DNA from 2 places in the Salipiger bruguierae genome. Region 2 is predicted to be linked to the other one. Evidence: riboswitches for the same ligand, from Rfam matches in the RefSeq annotation. Region 2 holds a riboswitch; the other holds the start of a gene.
The links. A riboswitch is a leader RNA that binds a small molecule or an ion and turns the genes downstream of it on or off. The one in region 2 is predicted to bind thiamine pyrophosphate.

Region 1 (7,247 bases), 450 kb from region 2:
TTGCCGTAGATCGGTGCGCCCAGCCCCGCCGGCACGCCGCGCGCCGTCACCTCGATCACCGCGCCGACGCTGTCGCCGGACTTGCGCAGCCCGTCGAGGTAGTCCGCCCAGCCCTCGGCCGTCTCGGCATCCGGGCACCAGAACGGGTTGCGCGCGATCTCGTCCCAGTCGAAGCGCGACCGGTCGATCGCCTGCGGCCCCATCTGCACCATGTAGCCGGTGATCGAGATCCCCGGCGCCAGCTCGGCCAGCGCCGCCCGCGCCAGCCCGCCCGCGGCGACCCGCGCCGCCGTCTCGCGCGCCGAGGAGCGCCCGCCCCCGCGGTAGTCGCGGATGCCGTATTTCTGGAAATAGGTGATGTCGGCGTGGCCCGGGCGGAACTTCGCCGCGATCTCGGAATAGTCCTTCGAGCGCTGGTCGGTGTTCTCGATCATCAGCTGCACCGGCGTGCCGGTGGTCTGCCCCTCGAAGACGCCCGACAGGATCCGCACCGCGTCGGGCTCGCGCCGCTGCGTGGTGTACTTGTTCTGCCCCGGTTTGCGCAGGTCGAGCCAGTGCTGCAGCGTGGCCTCGTCGATCGGCACGCCCGGCGGGCAGCCGTCCACGGTCGCGCCAAGCGCCGGCCCGTGGCTCTCTCCCCAGGTGGTCACGCGGAAGAGATGGCCGAAGGTGTTGAGGCTCATGGTCGGGTCTCCTGTGTCGTGCCGTCCGGGTGCATGCTTGCCCGGGCCCGCGCCGCGGGCCCGCCTTTCAGGCCAGTCTGTTAGGCCAGCGCGGCCAATGCCTCAAGGGAATTGTCTCGGCCCGGGCCGGCCACGCGCGCATTTCGCCCCGCGGCAATTCACCTTGCCAGAGCCCCGCCGCCCGGCTAGGTCTTGCGCCACCTCGGGGTGCCGGACGCGCAAGCGCCGGCTGAGATGCAAATCCGCGAACCCGTTGAACCTGACCCGGTTAACACCGGCGGAGGGAAGGTCACGGCCCAAGGCGCAGATGCCCCCGGCCCGTCTTGCCCTCTCGCCGCAAATTTGGAGGATGCCATGAAGGCCATCAGTTTTGCAGCGGGATGTCTCTTTGCCAGCACGGCGCTGGCGCAGGAGCCCGTCCTCACCGTCTACGCGGGCGATTACGTCGTCTCGGAATGGGGCCCCGGCCCGAAGATCGAGGAGATGTTCGAGGCGCGCTGCGGCTGCGACCTGCAGTTCAAGCCCGGCGACCTGCTGCCCCGCCTGCTGCTCGAGGGCGCGCAGACCGAGGCCGACGTGGTCTTCGGTCTCAACACCGACGTGACCAAGAAGGCGCGCGAGAGCGGGCTCTTCGCCCCGCACGGCGTCGACCTCTCGCCGCTGACCCTGCCGATCGCGTGGACCGACGACACCTTCCTGCCCTACAACTACGCCGAGACCGCCTTCATCTACGACACGACCCGCCTGGCCGAGCCGCCGCAGAGCTTCGCCGAGCTGCTCGACGCGCCGGATGACCTGAAGATCGTCATCCAGGACCCGCGCAGCTCGATCTCGGGCCTTGCGATGGCGCTCTGGGCCCAGGCGGTCTTCGGCGACAGGACCGAGGACGCCTGGCGCAAGCTGGCGCCGAAGATCCTCACCGTCACCAAGGGTTGGTCGGAAAGCTACGGGCTCTTCACCGACGGCGAGGCGGACATGGTGCTGAGCTACACCACCTCGCCCGCCTACCACATCATCGCCGAGGAGGATCACACCAAGAAGGCGCTGATCTTCCCCGAGGGGAACTACTTCATGGTCGAGCTGGCCGCCAAGGTCGCCACCACCGACCAGCCCGAGCTCGCGCAGCAGTTCATGGACTTCCTGCTGACGCCGGAGTTCCAGCAGATGATCGCCACCGGCAACTGGTCCTTCCCGGCGGCGCTGCCGCATGACCAGTGGCCCGAGGGCTTCAGGGAGCTGCAACAGCCGACCAAGGTGCTCTTCTACTCCGAGGACGAGGCCGCGGCGCTGCGCGACGAGGCCATCGAGGCATGGCGCCGCGGCCTCTCGCAGTAGGCGCCGCCCTCGTCGCGGCCGGGCTGGTGCTTGCACTGGTGCTCGGCCCGGTCGCGGCGGTGCTGGCCCGTGCCGGAGGCTGGGGCGCGCTCGGCCCCGGCGACTGGCAGGCGCTGCGCTTCACGCTCCTGCAGGCGCTGCTTTCGGCGCTCTTCTCGGTCGTGCTCGCGATCCCCGTCGCCCGCGCGCTGTCGCGGCGGCGCTTCCCGGGGCGCGGGCTGCTGATCTCGCTTCTCGGCGCGCCCTTCATCCTGCCCACCATCGTCGCCGTGCTGGGGCTGATCGCGGTCTTTGGTCAGAACGGCATGGTCAACGGCGCGCTCAAGGCGCTCGGCCTGCCCGGCTTCAGCATCTACGGGCTGCACGGCGTGGTGCTGGCGCATGTCTTCTTCAACCTGCCGCTGGCGACGCGGCTGCTGCTGCAGGGCTGGCTGGCGATCCCCGCCGAGCGCTTCCGCCTTGCCGCCTCGCTGGGGCTCTCGCCCTTCGCCATGTTGCGCACTCTGGAGTTGCCCATGCTGCTGCGCATTGCGCCGGGGGCCTTCGCGGTGATCTTCGTCATTTGCCTCTCGAGCTTTGCCGTGGCGCTGACGCTCGGCGGGGGCCCGCGCGCGACGACGGTCGAGCTGGCGATCTACCAGGCGGTGCGCTTCGATTTCGACCTCGGCCGCGCGGCGCTGCTCTCGGTGATCCAGCTCGGACTCGCGCTCTGCGCCGGGCTGGTGGCGCTGCGGCTCGGCACCGGCGGCGGGTTCCGCGCGGGGCTGGGGCGGGTGATGACCCGCTGGGACGCGCGGGCAGGCCTCGCCCGCGTCCTCGACGGTGGATGGATCATCCTCGCCGCGCTCTTCCTGCTCACCCCGCTCGGCATGGTGATCGCGCGCGGCCTGCCCGGACTCGCGCAGCTCGGCGCGGGCAGTTGGGAGGCGGCGTGGAACTCGCTGACCGTGGCGCTGGCCTCGACGTTGCTGTGCCTCTGCTGGGCGCTGCCGCTCTCGACCCGCTGGGGCGAATGGGTGGGCCTGGCGGGCATCGCGGTCTCGCCGCTGGTGCTCGGCACAGGGCTCTTCCTGATCGTGCGCCCCTTCGCCAACCCGCTGTCGCTGGCACTCCCTGTCACCACTTTGGTCAACGCGCTCGCCGCCCTGCCCTTTGCCCTGCGCATCCTGCGCCCCGAGGCCGAGGCGGTGCGCGCGGACTACGCGCGGCTCGCGCAGGCGCTGGGACTGACGCCGATGGCCTGGGTGCGGCTGGTGCTGCTGCCCCGGCTGCGCCGGCCGCTCGGCTTTGCCGCCGGGCTGACCGCGGCGCTGTCGATCGGCGACCTTGGCGTCATCGCGCTCTTCGCCGACCCCGAGCGGGCGACCCTGCCGCTCCAGGTCTACCGGCTGATGGGCTCCTACCAGATGGAGGCCGCGGCCGGCGCCGCGCTGCTTCTGCTGATCTTCAGCTTCGGGGCCTTCTGGCTCTGCGACCGGGGAGGCCGCGCCAATGCTGACACTTGAGGCCCTGCGTTACTCCGAGGGCGACTACAGCCTCGCCGCCAACCTGTCGCTGGCGCCGGGACGGCGCGTGGCGGTCATCGGCCCCTCGGGCGCGGGCAAGTCCACGCTGCTCGACCTCGTCGCCGGATTCCTGTCGCCCAAGTCGGGCCGCGTGCTCTGGCAGGGGCAGGACCTGACCAACACGCCGCCCGACCGGCGGCCGGTGGCGATGCTCTTTCAGGAGAACAACCTCTTTCCGCATCTCGACCTCGCGCGGAACCTCGGCCTCGCGCTGCGCCCCGGCGGCGGGCGGCTGACGCCGGAAGAGCGCGGCAGGGTCGAGCAGGCGCTGGAGCGGGTCGGGCTCGGCGGGCTGGCGGGGCGCAAGCCCGGCGCGCTCTCGGGCGGGCAGCAGAGCCGCGCGGCGCTGGCCCGGGTGCTGCTGCAGGCGCGGCCGATCCTTGCGCTGGACGAGCCCTTCGCCGCGCTCGGCCCGGCGCTGAAGGTGCAGATGCTCGACCTCGTGCAGGAGGTGGCCGGCGAGCTGGGCGCGCTGGTGCTGCTGGTCAGCCACGATCCGCAGGACGCCCGGCGCTTCGCGCAGGAGACGGTGCTGGTCGCCGAGGGCGTGGCGCATCCGCCGGTCGAGACGCAGGCGCTCTTCGACGCGCCCCCCGAGGCGCTGCGGGCCTATCTCGGGCAATAGCGCCCCTCACGCACCGCCCCCCCAAAGGAAAGAGGCCCCGCCAATCGGCGGGGCCTCTTCTTTTCGCGTCAGCCGAAGATCACTCCGGCTTGTGCTTGATCGGGCGCCAGATGCGCTTGTTGGTCAGGTACAGCAGCACCGACAGCAGCGTCAGGAACAGCACGCCAATGAAGCCGGCCTCCTTGCGCGCCATCATCTTCGGCTCGGCGGTCCACATCAGGAAGGCCGCCACGTCCTGCGCCTCGTGGTGCAGCTCGTTCGAGTGACCGTCGGCGAACTCGACGTCCTCGCCCGAGAGCGGCGGCGGCATGGCGATCCAGCCGGTCGAGAAGGCATGGTTCTCGTAGAAGGTGGTGCCGGCCTCGACCTTGGTCTCGCCGGTGTAGCCGGTGAGGACCGAGGCGATGTACTCGGCGCCGCCCATGCCGTTGAAGAGCTGCGACAGGCCGGTGCCGTAGGGGCCGTGGAAGCCCGCACGGGCCTTGGCCATCAGCGACAGGTCCGGCGCGCCGGCGGAGGTGACCGCCGGGAAGTGGTCGGTCTCGATCGCCGGACGGGTGTCTTCGAGCTCTTCGTCATAGACCTCGAAGTGTTGCGCCGCGTAGGCGCGCACCTGGTCCGCGGGGATGCCGGGGCCACCCGGGTCGCCGAGGGTGCGCAGCGGTACGAACTTCAGGCCGTGGCAGGCCGCGCAGACCTCGGTGAAGATCTGCAGACCGCGCTGGAGCTGCGCCTGGTCATAGGCACCGAAGGGGCCCTCGAAGGAGAACGCGAAGTCCTCCACGTGGCCACCCTCGCCGGCAGCGAAGGCGCTGCCGGAGGCAAGACCCAGGGCCGCGACGGCGGAAAGGGCAAGTTTCTTGAACATGACTCTTGTGTCCTTTCTCTTACTCGGCCGGGTGCGACGCGGTCGCGCCATCGTCCGAGGACTTGCCGTAATGCGCCTCGAAGTCGTCCTCGATGGTCGCGGGGATCGGCAGCGGCTTCTCGATCACGCCGAGCAGCGGCAGGATCACGAAGAAGTAGCCGAACCAGTAGGCCGCACCGATCAGCGAGAAGCTGGCGTAGGGCTCTTCGGCCGGCATGGAGCCGAGCCACATCAGCGCGATGAAGTCGATCACCAGCAGCCAGAACCACCACTTGAACTGCGGGCGGTACTTGCCCGAGCGCACCGACGAGGTGTCGAGCCAGGGCGCCAGCGCCATGGCGATGATCGCGCCGAACATGGCGAGCACGCCGAAGAACTTCGCGTCGACGATGCCGCCGGTCACGAAGGACGCGATCTGCACCACCCAGACTTCGGAGGTGAAGGCGCGCAGGATCGCGTAGAACGGCAGGAAGTACCATTCGGGCACGATGTGCGCCGGGGTCGCGAGCGGGTTCGCCTCGACGTAGTTGTCGGGGTGGCCGAGGTAGTTCGGCATGAAGCCGACGATGGCGAAGAACACGGCAAGGATCACCGCCAGGGCGAAGAGGTCCTTGATCACGTAGTAGGGCCAGAACGGCACGGTGTCCTTCTCGGCATCCGCCTTCGAGGTGCGGCGCACTTCGACACCGGTCGGGTTGTTGTTGCCCGTGGTGTGGAAGGCCCAGATGTGCACGGCGACGAGGGCCGCGATCACGAAGGGCAGCAGGTAGTGCAGCGAGAAGAAGCGATTCAGCGTGGCATTGTCCACGGCCGGCCCGCCGAGGAGCCAGGTCTGGATGTGCTCGCCGATGAACGGGATCGCGCCGAACAGGCCGGTGATCACCGTCGCGCCCCAGAAGGACATCTGACCCCAGGGCAGGACGTAGCCCATGAAGGCGGTGCCCATCATCGCGAGGTAGATCAGCATGCCGATGATCCAGGTGATCTCGCGCGGGGACTTGTACGAGCCGTAGTAGAGGCCGCGGAAGATGTGCGCGTAGACCGCCACGAAGAACAGCGAGGCGCCGTTGGCGTGCAGGTAGCGCAGCATGTAGCCGCCGTTCACGTCGCGCATGATGTGCTCGACCGAGGCGAAGGCCATGTCGACATGCGGCGTGTAGTGCATGACCAGCACGATGCCGGTGATGATCTGCAGCGCAAGGCAGAAGGTCAGGACGATGCCCCAGATCCACATCCAGTTCAGGTTCTTGGGCGTGGGGATCATGATGGTGTCATACAGAAGGCCGACGATCGGCAGGCGCTTGTGCACCCAGGTCTCGATGCCCGTCTTCGGTTCGTAATGGTCGTGCGGAATACCAGCCATGGACGCCTCCCCTTAGCCCAGCAGGATCGTGGTGTCTTCGACGAACGAAGCCACGGGAACGTGAAGGTTCTGCGGCGCCGGACCCTTGCGGATGCGGCCGGCGGTATCGTAGTGCGACCCGTGGCAGGGGCAGAACCAGCCACCCACGCCGCCCGCAGTGAAATCACCGGCATTGCCCAGAGGCACGCAGCCCAGATGCGTACAGACGCCCATCATCACCAGCCATTCACCGGCCTCGTCGAGGCTCCGGTTCTGGTCGATGGCGTCCGAGCCCGCGGGCACGTTCTCGTTCCGGGCCTGCGTATCGACGAGCTGATCCATCGTGACCGAGCGGGCCTCCTCGATTTCCGCTTCGGTCCGACGACGGATGAACACCGGCTTGCCGAGCCACTTCACCGTGAGCTGGGTGCCGGTCTCCACTCCGGACACGTCAACTCGGATGGTGCTCAGGGCCCGGACGTCGGCCGACGGGTTCATCTGGTTGACCAGCGGCCAGACGGCCGCGCCAGTGGCGACTACGCCGGCACCGCCGGTGGCGTAGAAGAGAAAATCTCTTCTGGTGCCTTCGTGATCTTCTGCTTGTGACACGGGGTCTTCTCCATTCCTCATTTGCCGGGTTCGCGGCCGGCCGACACGCAGATAAGGCCGCGCAAGAACGCAGCATTTCCGATCGTTGTATTATCGGCCCACCCTACGTCAGTAAAGCAAACATAACAGAGACATTGACGGGAGTGCCGATGTGTCGCGGTTGAAACGCGGCACGGACCGAAGATATTAGGCAGTTGAGCCCTAATTCGCCCCAAGAGTT
Region 2 (7,247 bases):
AGCGTGCCGCCGCCGAGGTAGACCTCCTGCACGCGGGGATCGCTGCGCACCTCGTCGGCGCTGCCATCGGCGATCAGCTCGCCTCGGTTCAGCACCATGATGTGATGCGCATGGGCAAAGACCACGTCCATGTCATGCTCGGTGAAAAGCACCGACAGGCCCTGTTCCTTCACGATGTCCGCCACCAGCTGCATCAGCCCGATCCGCGCCGAGGGGGCCATGCCCGCCGTCGGCTCGTCCATCAGCAGCAGGCGCGGGCGGTGGCAGAGCGCGATCGCCAGCTCCAGCCGCTTGAGATCGCCATAGGCCAGCACCGAGCAGGGCCGGTCCGCCTGATCCTCGAGCGAGACGGTGCGCAGGAAATCCAGCGCCTCGCCGCGGTAGAGCTTCCACGCCCGCGCGCCGAAGGAAAAGATGCGGCGGTGGTGGCTGATCAGCGCCATCTGCACGTTCTCGATCACGCTCATCGATTGGTAGGTGCCGGTGATCTGGAAGGTCCGCCCGACGCCCATGCGCCAGATCTCGCGCGGGGGCCTGCCGGTGATCCGCGCGCCGCTCAGGTAGACCTCGCCCGCGCTGGGCTTCAGCTGGCCGGTGAGCATGTTGAAGCAGGTCGACTTGCCCGCGCCGTTGGGGCCGATGAGCGCCTTCATTTCGCCCTGCCGGACCGAGAAGCTGACGCCGTTCACGGCGACGAAGCCGTCGTAGCTCTTGCGCAGGTTTTCGGCGCGCAGGATATCGGTCATCGGAGGCGCTCCCCGTCCGTTGGGCGCAGGCGCCGCGCGAGGCTGCGCAGCGTGCCGACGATGCCCTCGGGCATCAGGATGACCACCGCGAGGATCACCAGCCCGAGCAGCAGCCGCCAGTACTCGAGCCGGGTGAGCCAGTGCTCTACCGCGGTCATGAAGCTGGCGCCGACCACGCCGCCCGCCAGCGTCTTCACCCCGCCGAGGAAGACCACGATCAGCGCGTCGAAACTCTTGGCGATCTCGAGCTCGGTGGGGAAGACCGAGCCCTTGGCAAAGACGAAGAGCCCGCCCGCGAGCCCCGCCATCATCCCCGCCAGCGCGAAGGCGGCAAGCTGCACGCGCTTGACGTCGATCCCCATCGCCTCGGCCTGCCGCGGGCTGTCGCGCCCGGCGCGCAGCGCGTAGCCGAAGGGCGAGTGGATGACATGGCGCAGCGTGAGGATGCCGCCGACCCCGAGCGCCAGCGTGAAGTAGTAATAGGGCACCGTGGCATTCAGCCAGTCCGCCGGCCAGATGTTGATCAGCCCGTCATCGCCGCGGGTCAGAGCCCGCCACTGGAAGGCCAGCGACCAGACCAGCTGGCTGAAGGCGAGGGTCAGCATGGCGAAATAGACCCCCGAGAGGCGGATGCAGAACCAGCCGATCCCCAGCGCCAGCAGCCCGGCGGCGAGCGGGGCGAAGAGGAAGGCCAGTTCCATCGGCGTGCCGGTGTGGAAGACCAGCAGCGCCGCCGCATAGGCGCCGCCGCCGAAGAAGGCGGCATGGCCGAAGCTCACCATCCCGCCGGTGCCGAGGATGAAATGCAGCGAGGCGGCGAAGAGCGCGAAGACGGTGATGTCGATGACCAGCGTCAGCACGAAGGGCTCGGCAAGGGCGGGCAGGGCGGCGAGCACCAGCAGCAGCGCGGCGGTGAGCGCCACGCCGATCGGGCCGTAGGGGCGGATGGGTGTCTCGGGCGCGCCGACCTGCCCGTGCTCGCCCGCCACCTCCTCGCGGCCGAGCAGGCCGTAGGGGCGGACGATCAGCACCAGCGCCATGACCACGAACATCAGCACCAGCGTCGATTGCGGCAGGTAGGTCACGCCGAAGACGTTCAGCACCGAGATCAGCACCGAGGCGATGAAGGCGCCGGGCAGGCTTCCCATGCCGCCGATCACCACCACCACGAAGACCGCGCCGATGATGTTGAAATCCATCAGAAGGTCCGCGCCGCCCTTCGGCAGCTGCAGCGCGCCGCCCCAGCCCGCCAGCGCCGAGCCGAGCGCGAAGACCCCGGTGAAGAGCCAGGCCTGGTTGACGCCGAGCGCGCCGACCATCTCGCGGTCCTGCGTCGCGGCGCGCACGAGGATGCCGAGCCTCGTGCGGGTGATGAGGTACCAGAGCGCAAGGAGGATGAAAGGCGTGATCGCGATGAGCACGATGTCGTACTTTGGCACCGGCTCGCCGAAGATGCGCCAGACCCCGCGCAGCCCCGGCGCGCGCGGTCCCAGCCGGTCCTCGGCGCCCCAGGTCATCAGCGCGAGATCCTGGATGACGAGGATCACCCCGAAGGTGGCGACCAGCTGGAAAAGCTCCGGCGCGCGGTAGATGCGGCGCAGGATCACCATCTCGACCAGCGCGCCGATCAGCCCCACCGCGAGCCCGGTCAGCAGGATGGCGCCCCAGAAGCCCACCGCGCCGGGCAGGATGTCCATCAGCGTCACGCCGATGAAGGCGCCGAGCATGTAGAACGAGCCATGCGCGAAGTTGACGATCCGGGTGACCCCGAAGATCAGCGACAGGCCCGAGGCGACGAGAAAGAGCGCCGCCGCGTTGGCAAGGCCGGTGAGGAACTGGGCGAGGAAGAAGGCCATGGCGCGGGCTCGGCTGGCGGGGGGAGGGGCGCTGCCCCTCTTGGCCTTGCGGCCAATTCACCCCGGAGTATCTGCGGAAAGATGAAAGGGGGAGGCGGCACCTCCCCCGGCTGGGATCACTCGGCGGGGCGCATCTCGCGGATCTGCGCGTCCGTGGGCATGTAGGGGGCGGGATCCTTGTACTCCCAGTCCACCATCACCCCTTCGCCCGCGTCGTTCAGCGCCGTGGTGCCGGTGAAGGCGCCCAGCGTCGACTGGTTGTCGATCTCGCGGTAGTGCAGCGGGCCGACCGGGGTCTCGGGGATGTCGAGCCCCTCGAAGGCCTGGCGGATCGCCTCGGTCTCGGTCGAGCCCGCGCGCTCCAGCGCGGCGGCGACCGAGAGCGCGGTCAGGTAGCCGACGAGGCTGCCGTTCTTCGGGGTCTCGCTGGTCGCGGCCTCGTAGGCGTCGACGAAGGTCCTGCCCGGGGTGCCCTCGGCGAAGCCATACCAAGGGAAGCCGGTGACGAACCAGCCCTCGGGAGCTTCGTCGCCGAGCGGCTCGAGATATTCCGGCTCGCCGGTCAGCAGGCCGTAGACGTCGCGCCCGTCGAAGAGGCCGCGGTCGGTGCCCTCGCGCACGAGCTTGGCAAGGTCGGTGCCGAAGGTGACGTTGTAGATCGCGTCGGGCTTGGCGCGCTCCAGCGCCTGCACCTCGGCGCCGGCGTCGATCTTGAAGAGCGGCGGCCATTGCTCGGCGACGAACTCGACCTCGGGTTTCAGCCGCGTGAGGTTGGCCTTGAAGGCCTCGACCGCCTCGGTGCCATAGGCGTAGTTCGGCGCGATCGTGGCGTATCTCACCGCATCCGTGGCGGCGGCCTTCTCGGCCAGCAGCGCGGCCTGCACCCAGGTCGAGGTGCGCAGGCGGAAGGTGTAGGGATTGCCCGAGCCCCAGACCAGCGTGTCGGCCAGCGGCTCGGAGGCGAGGTAGACGTAGTGCTTCTCGGCGGCGAAGGAACTGATCGCCAGCCCGACGTTGCTGAGGATCGAGCCGGTCAGCATCACCGCGCCGTCGCGGGTCATCAGCTCCTCGGCGATGCGCACCGCCTCGGCCGGATCGCCCTGGTCGTCGCGGAAGACGAATTCCAGCGGCCGGCCGAGCACGCCGCCCTGCGCGTTGATCTCGGAGACAGCCAGCTCGATGCCCTTGCGATAGGGCTCGGCAAAGGCGGCGAGGCGCTTGAAGTGGTTGATCTCGCCGATCTTGATCGGCGCGCCGCCGGCGTCCTTCGCGCGCAGGGCGGCGGGGGTCAGGGCAGCGGCGGCGGCAAGCGCCAGCAGGGTGCGTCGCATCAGGGTCATCTTGGTCGCGTCTCCTCGTTCTGCGGGGGCGGGCGGGCCCGACGCGCCCCTCTTACGTGGGAAATAGCGCGCTGACAAAGGTGGCCTAGCGCCATCGTCCGGGGCGCACCGGAGCCGGGCGTTGCGCGAAGGGGCGCTTGGCGCTAGGACTGCGCGCCAAAGCGCGCCAAAACGCGACCGCGTGAGCCTTAGGAGAGACGATCATGACGCGAGCCTTCATCTTCCCCGGTCAGGGGGCGCAGACCATCGGCATGGGCAAGGCGCTGGCCGAGGCCTACCCGGCGGCGAAAGCCGTGTTCGACGAGGTGGACGCGGCGCTGGGCGAAAGCCTCTCGGCGCTGATCTGGGAGGGCGACATCGAGACGCTCACCCTGACCGAGAACGCCCAGCCGGCGCTGATGGCGACCTCGCTCGCCGCCATGCGCGCGCTCGAGTCCGAGGGCATCGAGATCGGCGCGGCGAGCTTCGTCGCCGGCCATTCGCTCGGCGAATACTCGGCGCTGACCGCCGCCGGCGCGCTCAGCGTCGGCGATGCCGCCAAGCTACTGCGCACCCGCGGCAAGGCGATGCAGGCCGCCGTGCCGGTGGGCGAAGGCGCCATGGCCGCGCTGCTCGGCCTCGATCTCGCCGGTGCCCGCGCCGTGGCCGAGGAGGCCGCGCAGGGCGAGGTCTGCGCCGCGGCGAACGACAACGACCCGTCGCAGGTGGTGATCTCGGGCAGCAAGGCCGCGGTCGAGCGGGCGCTCGACATCGCCAAGGACAAGGGCGCCAAGCGCGCGCTGCTGCTGCCGGTGAGCGCGCCCTTCCACTGCGCGCTGATGGCCCCCGCCGCCGAGGTCATGGCCGAGGCGCTCGAGCAGGTCGAGATCAAGGCCCCGAGCGTGCCGCTCGTCGCCAACGTCGTCGCCGAGGCTGTCACCGACCCCGCCCGCATCCGCGCGCTGCTGGTCGAGCAGGTCACCGGCTCGGTGCGCTGGCGCGAGTCGGTGGAATACATGGTGGCGCAGGGCGTCACCGAGTTCTGGGAGATCGGCGCGGGCAAGGCGCTCTCGGGCATGGTCAAGCGCATCGAGCGCAGCGCCGCGCTGCGCAACGTCGGCGCGCCCGAGGACGTGAAGGCGGCGCTCGAAGCCGTCTGAGCGCTTAGCCAGTCGCCTGAAAACGCAAAGGGCGGTGCCACGCGGCGCCGCCCTTTCCGCATTCCGGGCGCCGCATCCGCCCTTTCATCTTTCTCCAAATACTCGAGTCCACCCCTCCGCTAGCCCCGCCCATTGGCCCGAGGCACCACCTTGACGCCCCGCCCGACTCGCCGCAGGGTGGCGCCACTACACCCGGGGGGTCCCGACAAGGGGCTGAGATACTGCTGGCGTCCGCGCAGCGCAGTGACCCGACGAACCTGATCCAGTTCATACTGGCGTAGGGATGGTGCACAGGCGTTGCCGGGGGCTCTGCGCCCCTGTTCTGCGGAAAGGACCACGGGGGGAGTCCCCCGTCCCCATGCAGCGGCGTCTCTCCATTCACGCACGGAACTGGGTCTCCACCGCTTCGAGCTTGGAGGCTCCGACCGATGAAAGACCTGACCCCAACCGTCACCTGCGGGCCGCTGCCCGCCTCGCGCCGCGTCTGGCACGAGGGTTCGCTGCATCCGCAGATCCGCGTGCCGATGCGCGAGATCGACCTGCACCCCTCGGCCGGCGAGCCGCCGGTGACCGTCTACGACAGCTCCGGCCCTTACACCGATCCCGCCGCCGACATCGTCCTCGACCGCGGGCTGCCGCGGCTGCGCGAGGGCTGGATCGCCGCCCGCGCCGACACCGAGAGCTACGCCGGTCGCCACGTGACGCCCGAGGACAACGGCTTTGCCGAGGGCGCGCGGCTGGTGCCCGAGTTCCCGGTCCGCCACGCGCCCCGCAAGGGCACGGGCGGCCGGGCGGTCACCCAGCTGGCCTATGCCCGCGCCGGGATCGTCACGCCCGAGATGGAATTCGTCGCGATCCGCGAGAACCTCGGGCGCAAGGCCGCAAAGGCCGCGCTCGTGCGCGACGGGCAGGACTGGGGCGCCGCGATCCCCGATTTCGTGACGCCCGAGTTCGTGCGCGACGAAATTGCCCGAGGCCGCGCGATCATCCCTGCCAACATCAACCACCCCGAGCTCGAGCCGATGATCATCGGCCGCAACTTCCTGGTGAAGATCAACGCCAACATCGGCAACTCGGCGGTGACCTCCTCGATGGCCGAGGAGGTCGAGAAGATGGTCTGGGCGACGCGCTGGGGCGCGGACACGGTCATGGACCTCTCGACAGGGCGGAACATCCACAACATCCGCGACTGGATCCTGCGCAACTCGCCGGTGCCGATCGGCACCGTGCCGCTCTACCAGGCGCTCGAGAAAGTCGGCGGCATCGCCGAGGATCTCAGCTGGGAGGTGTTCCGCGACACGCTGATCGAGCAGGCCGAGCAGGGGGTGGACTATTTCACCATCCACGCGGGCGTGCGGCTGCACATGATCCCGATGACGGTGAACCGGGTGACCGGCATCGTCAGCCGGGGCGGCTCGATCATGGCCAAGTGGTGCCTGCACCACCACCGCGAGAGCTTCCTCTACGAGCACTTCGAGGAGATCTGCGAGATCGCGCGGGCCTATGATGTCTCCTTCTCGCTCGGCGACGGTTTGCGGCCGGGCTCCATCGCCGATGCCAACGACGAGGCGCAGTTCGCCGAGCTGGAAACGCTGGGCGAGCTCACGCAGATCGCATGGAAGCACGACTGCCAGGTGATGATCGAGGGGCCGGGCCACGTCGCCATGCACAAGATCAAGGCCAACATGGACAAGCAGCTCGAGACCTGCGGCGAGGCGCCGTTCTATACCCTCGGGCCGCTTACCACCGACATCGCGCCCGGCTACGATCACATCACCTCCGGCATCGGCGCGGCGATGATCGGCTGGTTCGGCACGGCGATGCTTTGCTACGTGACGCCGAAGGAGCACCTTGGCCTTCCGGACCGCGACGACGTGAAGGTGGGGGTGATCACCTACAAGATCGCCGCCCATGCCGCCGACCTTGCCAAGGGCCACCCGGCGGCGCAGGTCCGCGACGACGCGCTGTCGCGCGCGCGGTTCGAGTTCCGCTGGGAGGACCAGTTCAACCTCTCGCTCGATCCCGACACGGCGCGGTCCATGCATGACGAGACCCTGCCCAAGGAGGCGCACAAGGTGGCGCATTTCTGCTCGATGTGCGGGCCGAAGTTCTGCTCGATGCGGATCAGCCACGACATTCGCGCCGAGGCGCAAAAGGAGGGCATGG

Region 1: it holds a riboswitch for thiamine pyrophosphate, as region 2 does, so the genes downstream of both, PVT71_RS03495 (thiamine ABC transporter substrate binding subunit) here and thiC (phosphomethylpyrimidine synthase ThiC) in region 2, are expected to answer to the same signal.

The regions. Positions count from the first base shown of each region.
Region 1 covers NZ_CP123384.1:717,929-725,175, forward strand. Annotated here, with positions in the region: gene aroC (chorismate synthase) at 1-683, opposite strand, end outside; TPP riboswitch at 877-986, shown strand; gene PVT71_RS03495 (thiamine ABC transporter substrate binding subunit) at 1,038-2,018, shown strand; gene PVT71_RS03500 (thiamine/thiamine pyrophosphate ABC transporter permease ThiP) at 1,994-3,523, shown strand; gene PVT71_RS03505 (ATP-binding cassette domain-containing protein) at 3,510-4,208, shown strand; gene PVT71_RS03510 (cytochrome c1) at 4,288-5,076, opposite strand; gene petB (cytochrome b) at 5,096-6,439, opposite strand; gene petA (ubiquinol-cytochrome c reductase iron-sulfur subunit) at 6,452-7,027, opposite strand.
Region 2 covers NZ_CP123384.1:267,718-274,964, reverse strand. Annotated here, with positions in the region: gene PVT71_RS01340 (ABC transporter ATP-binding protein) at 1-746, opposite strand, end outside; gene PVT71_RS01335 (ABC transporter permease) at 743-2,602, opposite strand; gene PVT71_RS01330 (ABC transporter substrate-binding protein) at 2,719-3,942, opposite strand; gene fabD (ACP S-malonyltransferase) at 4,146-5,081, shown strand; TPP riboswitch at 5,265-5,383, shown strand; gene thiC (phosphomethylpyrimidine synthase ThiC) at 5,510-7,247, shown strand, end outside.